Cycloclasticus pugetii PS-1: one gene and its partner. The main gene of each other region encodes a partner of the protein of the gene in region 2 in a complex. Links are inferred from orthologs where the notes say so. Each region holds a gene or a part of one and is shown on either strand. Other genes may lie near its edges.

What was found.
Region 1: the proteins of tsaD (region 2) and tsaE are in contact, whole or in part, in a crystal structure (PDB 6N9A), measured with the Thermotoga maritima proteins. The link is inferred for Cycloclasticus pugetii PS-1 from one-to-one orthologs. Residues at the interface, in WP_004082750.1 of Thermotoga maritima: Cys10, Asp11, Arg49, His50, Leu82, Gly84, Gly135, Gly136, Glu154, Thr155, Leu156, Asp157, Asp158, Ser159, Glu162, Asp165, Lys166, Arg169, Leu170, Tyr175, Lys213, Thr214, Leu217, Tyr218, Gln221, Arg222, Asn324; in WP_004082108.1 of Thermotoga maritima: Leu37, Gly38, Lys46, Lys57, Val59, Lys60, Ser61, Thr63, Phe64, Thr65, Leu66, Met67, Val69, Pro71, Tyr82, Arg83, Leu84, Asp86, Asp88, Phe89, Asp93, Ile128, Asp130, Glu131, Arg134.

Annotation. Positions count from the first base shown.
Region 1 is NZ_ARVU01000001.1:1,673,006-1,676,325, forward strand. The notes cover bases 25-3,018. They hold tsaE (tRNA (adenosine(37)-N6)-threonylcarbamoyltransferase complex ATPase subunit type 1 TsaE), read right to left. Parts: upstream 1,733-3,018; coding sequence 1,316-1,732; downstream 25-1,315. Other genes in these bases: CYCPU_RS0108085 (N-acetylmuramoyl-L-alanine amidase), read right to left, coding at 25-1,303; CYCPU_RS11760 (NAD(P)H-hydrate dehydratase), read right to left, coding at 1,722-2,564; queG (tRNA epoxyqueuosine(34) reductase QueG), read left to right, coding at 2,625-3,018. In the rest of the region: more of CYCPU_RS0108085, read right to left, coding at 1-24; more of queG, read left to right, coding at 3,019-3,320. UniProt on the Escherichia coli protein: Required for the formation of a threonylcarbamoyl group on adenosine at position 37 (t(6)A37) in tRNAs that read codons beginning with adenine.
Region 2 is NZ_ARVU01000001.1:105,597-108,899, forward strand. The notes cover bases 154-3,130. They hold tsaD (tRNA (adenosine(37)-N6)-threonylcarbamoyltransferase complex transferase subunit TsaD), read right to left. Parts: upstream 2,171-3,130; coding sequence 1,136-2,170; downstream 154-1,135. Other genes in these bases: CYCPU_RS0100480 (pteridine reductase), read left to right, coding at 154-280; folK (2-amino-4-hydroxy-6-hydroxymethyldihydropteridine diphosphokinase), read right to left, coding at 277-768; folB (dihydroneopterin aldolase), read right to left, coding at 765-1,124; rpsU (30S ribosomal protein S21), read left to right, coding at 2,385-2,612; CYCPU_RS0100505 (GatB/YqeY domain-containing protein), read left to right, coding at 2,639-3,097. Outside these bases: more of CYCPU_RS0100480, read left to right, coding at 1-153; dnaG (DNA primase), read left to right, coding at 3,266-3,303.

The DNA of each region.
Region 1 (3,320 bases), 1.6 Mb from region 2 along the record:
TGCTGCGCATGTCATTGGCTTTTTTCAAGGAACTAAGAGAAACCCGATGGCGTTGCGCAATGCCCGACAAAGTATCACCTCTTTGAATTTTATAAGTTGCCGCAGCCATACGAATCGTTGGTTCTGACGGTAAGCGTTGATGAGCAAAATATGTCTTAACGCCTTTCATAATGGCATTCGCCATTTTCATTTGATGCCTTGGGCTTCGTAGCTTAGCTTCTTCATCTTTATTTGAGATGAAGGCCGTTTCAACTAAAATCGACGGTATATCTGGCGACTTCAATACCATAAAGCCCGCTCGCTGGACTTGTTTTTTATGTACATGGCCAACGCCTTTTAAGTTTTTCAGCACCTCACTTGCCACTTTTGCACTGGCATCTTCAGTATGGTTTTGCGATAAATCCAGCAGTACAGAGGCCAACATGCCGTCTTTATCATCCAAGCTAACACCACCCACTAAATCGGCTGCGTTTTCACTTTTAGCTAACCACCTCGCCGCTTCACTACTAGCACCTCGGGTAGACAACACATACACGGACGAACCTCTCGCACGTTGGTCTTTAAACGCATCGGCATGAATAGATACAAACAAATCAGCTTTAGCCTTACGAGCCTTTTCCATTCGCTCACGCAAACCGATGTAATAATCCCCTGAACGAACTAAATAAGCTTGCATATTGGGCTGTTGGTTCACCAGCGTCGCTAATTTTTTAGCAATCGCTAACACCACTTCTTTTTCACGCGTCCCTCTATGACCTTGTGCGCCCGGATCTTCTCCACCATGACCCGCGTCAATAGCAACAACCCACTTGTTATGCTGAGCAGAACTCACTGACTTTTTAACGACTGCCGGCTGCTTAGCCACTGCATTTTGTTTAGGGTATAAATCAACCACTAAACGATGTCCATAATTATCATTTGGTTTTAAAACAAAACTTTTTGCCTTAACCGCTGTTTTCAAATCAATGACAACACGCAAATCATTTTTATTACGAGACGCTTGGCGTATTTGGTTTACGACTTTGTGATTGGTCGTAAATGCTGGCACTACCGCGTCAAACTTTGCGTTATTTAAATCAACCACCAACCGAGAGGGGTTATCGAGTGAAAACACTTTATGCACAACCGGTGACGACAAACCAAACACTAAACGCGTATGATCCGGTGCAGTCCAATAACGCAGTGAGTCCACTTTTTTACTTGCAGCGGCGATTGCCGTAGTACTTATTGATAAGGCAAAGACAACCAACATCAGCATTGACACATGCTCTATCAGTTTAAAATTATTCGAGAATAGTTTCATAACCAACTGTTTTTATGAGTCTTTATAGTTAGATATTAACAGTTCTCTCTCCGTTCCGTAAATATTTATTTTAATCAGTAAATCTGGTTCTGTTAATAAGTCTCCGCCATTAACTGGCCATTCAACAAAACAAATTGATTCGTTATTAAAATAATCACGTATCCCCATGTACTCGAGCTCTTCAGCATCCTTTACTCGATACAAATCAAAATGAAAGACTGGTTGATCGTTGATGATGTAGGGTTCAACTAAATTATACGTCGGGCTTTTAACGGCTCCTTGGTGCCCCAGGCCTTGTAAAACACCTCGAACTAAGGTTGTTTTTCCTGCACCTAAATCACCCTCTAAAAAAACAATCATTCCCGCTTTCAACTTCAATGCCAGCTGCTTTCCCGCTGCTAACATGCCCTGCTCATCTTTAATAATCATTCACTAACTCACGAATTGGTTGCATCAAATCACTTGCCAACAGGCCTCTTTGACCCTTCTGAGCCGCACAATCGGCTGCCATCGCATGAACCATTACAGCCATTTTTGCGGCGTCTAAAATCGTTAAGCCTTGAGCCATTAAACCTGAAATAACCCCTGTTAAGACATCACCCATACCGCCTGACGCCATGCCTGGGTTACCGGCTTTACACATGTAAATATCATCACCGCCGCCATAAACTAAACTACCAGAACCTTTTAAAACAACCACCCCTCCATATTCATTCTGGAGCTCTTTAACAGCTGCTTGCCGATCTAGTTGAATATCCGCAGCTGAACAGCGCAGTAGGCGCGCAGCCTCACCGACATGAGGCGTTAATACCCAATTTTTATTTTTCCGAGGTGACCTAGACAATAAATTCAGCCCATCCGCATCAACCACTGCTGCTAGCCCCGTTTCTAAGGCCGCTTCATAGAGACTGCTTGACCACCGTGTTTGACCAAGCCCTGGACCGATACCAATAACATCACAGGCCGTCGCTATTCGCCTTAATTCTCTTTGATCAGCGACCCCATGGCACATTAATTCAGGTCGTGACAAAGTAAGGCTTGCCGCATGTTCTTTTTTTGTCGCAATACTAACTAAACCACTGCCAACTCTTAGCGCTGCTTCTCCAGCCAACCGTATCGCACCACAAAACCCACGATGACCACCCACTAGCAAAACATGGCCAAAATCACCTTTATGTGATTCCTGTTCACGAGGCGGCAATAAGGTCATCAGCTCAGCATGTGCCAATACCGATATTTTATTTTGTATTTTTTCGGGCATATGAGGACATTCGAAATTGAGATATAAATTCACTGATCATTTTAAGGTATCCTACCGCAGATGAACGAAAACAACATCGACTTACAACAATTAGCCAAGGAAATAAAATCACTTGGCCAGTCCCTTGGCTTTCAACAGGTCGGCATTACTGACACCGAATTATCTAACGCTGAAAAACAGCTAAATCATTGGCTTGAGGCGGGCTTCCATGGCGACATGGATTATATGCACAAACACGGTACAAAACGTACACGTCCCAGTGAGTTACATGAAGGCACGATACGTGTTATTTCATGCCGCATGGATTATTTACCAGAGCACATGGAGCGCACTAAAGACTTAATGAAAGACCCCGTTCGCGCCTATATTTCACGTTATTCGTTAGGACGAGACTATCACAAACTCATCAGAAAAAGGCTTCAAAAACTGGCAACCCTCATTGAACAAAAAATAGGCCCTTTTGGCTACCGTGTGTTTGTTGATAGTGCACCAGTTATGGAAAAAGCAATTGCTGAAAAAGCCGGCTTAGGTTGGATTGGAAAACACAGCAATGTATTAAATAAAGAGGCCGGCTCTTGGTTTTTTTTAGGCGAACTCTACATCGACCTGCCACTGCCCATTGATACAGCCGCCGAAAAACATTGTGGCCGTTGTATCGACTGCATTGATATTTGCCCAACACAGGCTATCGTCGCCCCTTACACCGTTGACGCTAGGCGCTGCATATCATACCTGACTATCGAACTGAAAGGCTCG
Region 2 (3,303 bases):
CCCGATTTATAGCACCGCAAAAGCGGGGTTATATGCGTTAACAGAATCGTTAGCTAAGGAGTTGGCGCCAGATGTGCGTGTGAATGGCGTATCGCCAGGGGCAATTTTATGGCCAGAAAGTCAGGCAACTGAATTGACCGACAGCATTGTTGAAAAAATTCCTTTGCAGCGACAAGGTGCACCCAGCGATATTGCCGAAACAGTGTTATTTTTAGCCCAAAATGCGGCTTATATTACCGGTCAGGTGATTGCGGTTGATGGCGGTAAAAGCCTTGTCTAATCCCAACTAAAATCAATGCGTTTTTGTACGATGTTAGATTTGTCGAAATGTTGCCAGAGCTGCTGGTAAGAGGTCTGTAAAACAGGGTGTTGTAGGTTGCCAGCAATTTCAGCCAGTGGCTCTAAGACGAATGCATACTGAGTTATTTCGCCACGCGGAATATCGAGAAGAGGGTCTTTGCTGATGAAGTTGCCATACAGGATTAAATCTAAATCCAGTGTTCGCGGGTTAAATTTTTTCTGATCAAGGGTGCGGCCATTGTCTTTTTCAATCGTATCAAGAATGGTATCTACTTGTATTGCGGACAGATCTGTTTCAAAAGCAGCAATTAAATTTAGAAAGGGTTGACCATCAAAACCAACCGCGTCGGACTCATAAACGCTGGATAAGGTGAGGTTACCGAATTGTTTTTTTAAGGCATTTATACCGGCACGGATATGTTTTTCGCGCTCAATGTTGCTGCCAATGCTTAGGTAAACAGTGGTCATTGGGGTTTTGATCCACGCTCAATAATAATGCCAACGTCATCGGCATGGCGTAATGCTCCTTTCTTATTCAAGGTTAGCTTTAGCCAAGGGACATTGAAATCATGAATAATCAGTTCGGCAACTTTTTCGGCTAATGTTTCAACTAACTGAAACTCACTTTTTTCGACAAAATCAATCACTGCTTTCGATAGAGATTTATAGTCTAAAGTGTCGTCAATATGATCACTAGCAGCAGCTTTTTTTATGTCCGCGGCCATTTCGATATCAAAAAAAACGGGCTGTTTTACTTTGCGTTCCCAGTCAAAAATGCCAATGATGGCTTCAATTCGTAAGTTTCGTAGAAAAATAATATCCATAAGGTCTTTGTTTACTTTGTTTGAGGCGTATTAAGTGCAGATAATGGCCAGCGAGGTCGAGCTTTAATGCTGAGCTCGTCGAATTCCCCAGCTAATAGACGTTGATAACCAGCGTAAGCGATCATGGCGCCATTGTCAGTACAAAATTCATGGCGGGGATAAAATACCTTGGCGCTGATTTCTTTGGCCATTTGGTCCAGTGTTTTACGTAAACGTTGGTTGGCGCTGACGCCACCAGCAACCACTAGGGTAGAGAGCCCGGTTTGAGTTAAAGCGCGTTTGCATTTAATCGCCAATGTGTCAGCCACGGCATCTTCGAAGGCTCTGGCGATATCAGCACAGGTTTGCTCGTCTAAAGCATGTTGCTGGCTGGTTGTTAAGGCAAAAGTTTTGAGCCCGCTAAAGCTAAAATCAAGCCCTGGCCGGTTGGTCATAGGGCGTGGAAAATTAAACCTTTCCGGATTGCCATTTTTGGCGCAAGCGGCCAAGGCAGGTCCCCCTGGGTAGCCTAAATTGAGTAATTTTGCTGTTTTATCAAAGGCTTCGCCGGCAGCATCATCTAAGGATTCGCCGAGTAGTTGATAGTCACCTATTTGATTGACCTTAATTAATTGTGTGTGCCCACCTGAGACCAATAAGGCAACAAAAGGAAAGCTAGGTGGTGTTGTTTCAAGCATGGGGGCTAATAAATGACCTTCCATATGGTGAACGCCGATAGAGGGGATGTCCCATGCATAAGCCAAGCTTCGAGCAACGCTAGCTCCAGCAAACAGAGCGCCAACAAGTCCCGGCCCAGATGTATAGGCAACGCCGGACAACTCACGACTAGTTACGCTGGCATTAGCAAAGCATTGTTTAATAAGTGGAATTAGTTTACGGACGTGGTCTCGTGAAGCCAGTTCAGGCACAACGCCTCCGTACTCCGCATGCATGTCAATTTGGCTATACAGCGCATCAGCGAGTAAGCCGCGTTCGCCATACAAGGCAACGCCTGTTTCGTCACAGGATGTTTCAATACCAAGAACAAGTGGTGGCTGGGTAGTCATTGATGGCGATGGTTTAGCAAGGTTTTAAAGCAGGCTATTATACGCAAACAAGGCGCTTTCTGCCTAAACGATATGAAGCTCACGTTAACCATTAACAATAGATTTTCGTTAAAGGTGTTGTTATTAGGAGAGTATGGGTGTTGGCATATGGCTTTGCTGCGTGTATAATCCGCCATCCTTTTACACCATTTAACTTTTAAGAAGAGAGAAATACATGCCTTCAGTTCGCGTTAAAGATAACGAACCATTTGACTTTGCTCTACGTCGTTTTAAGCGTACATGTGAAAGAGCCGGCGTTTTGGCTGAATCACGTAAACGTGAGTTTTATGAAAAGCCAACTGCTGAGCGCAAGCGTAAAGCAGCTGCAGCGGTTAAACGTCATTTGAAAGGGTTGTCTCGCACACGTCGCGCATTGAACAACCTTCGTCGTGGCCGTAGCTAATATTTGCTACTCGCGTCGTTAACATAATGAGCGAACAAGCCACGCCTTTATTGCACCGTATCCGTGAGGATATGAAGTTAGCAATGAAGGCTAAAGAAAAAGAAAAGCTGAGTGTTATTCGTTTAATACTCGCTGCTATTAAGCAAAAAGAAGTCGATGAGCGTATCGAATTAGATGATACGCAAGTCCTTCAATTGCTCGATAAGATGGTCAAACAGCGTCGTGATTCAATAGAGGCGTTTGACAAAGCAGGTCGTGACGACCTATCACTGATAGAGCAAAAAGAAACAAGTATTATCCAGCAGTACTTGCCCCAACAATTAACTGAATCAGAGGTCGATCAACTGATCGATCAGGCGATTACCGAATCTGGTGCGCAAGGCATGAAAGATATGGGTAAAGTGATGGGTATTCTTCGCCCTAAATTACAAGGTCGTGCAGACGTTGGTGCGGCAAGCGGTAAAATAAAAGCCAAGCTTTCTTAATTTGTTTTTATTTAGTGGTCCGCATGATCACTGTATGACAAATTGGTAGGCATGGAGAAGCGCATCAATTTCACTGGGCACTTCCGGCTCGTATAGAAAAGTATTAACGCTTGTTAATGTCGTCTATGCTTCAAGCAAGAATCATAGGGTAAATAAAATACCATAATCATGGCAGGTCGAATCCCCCAGCATTTTATTGATGACTT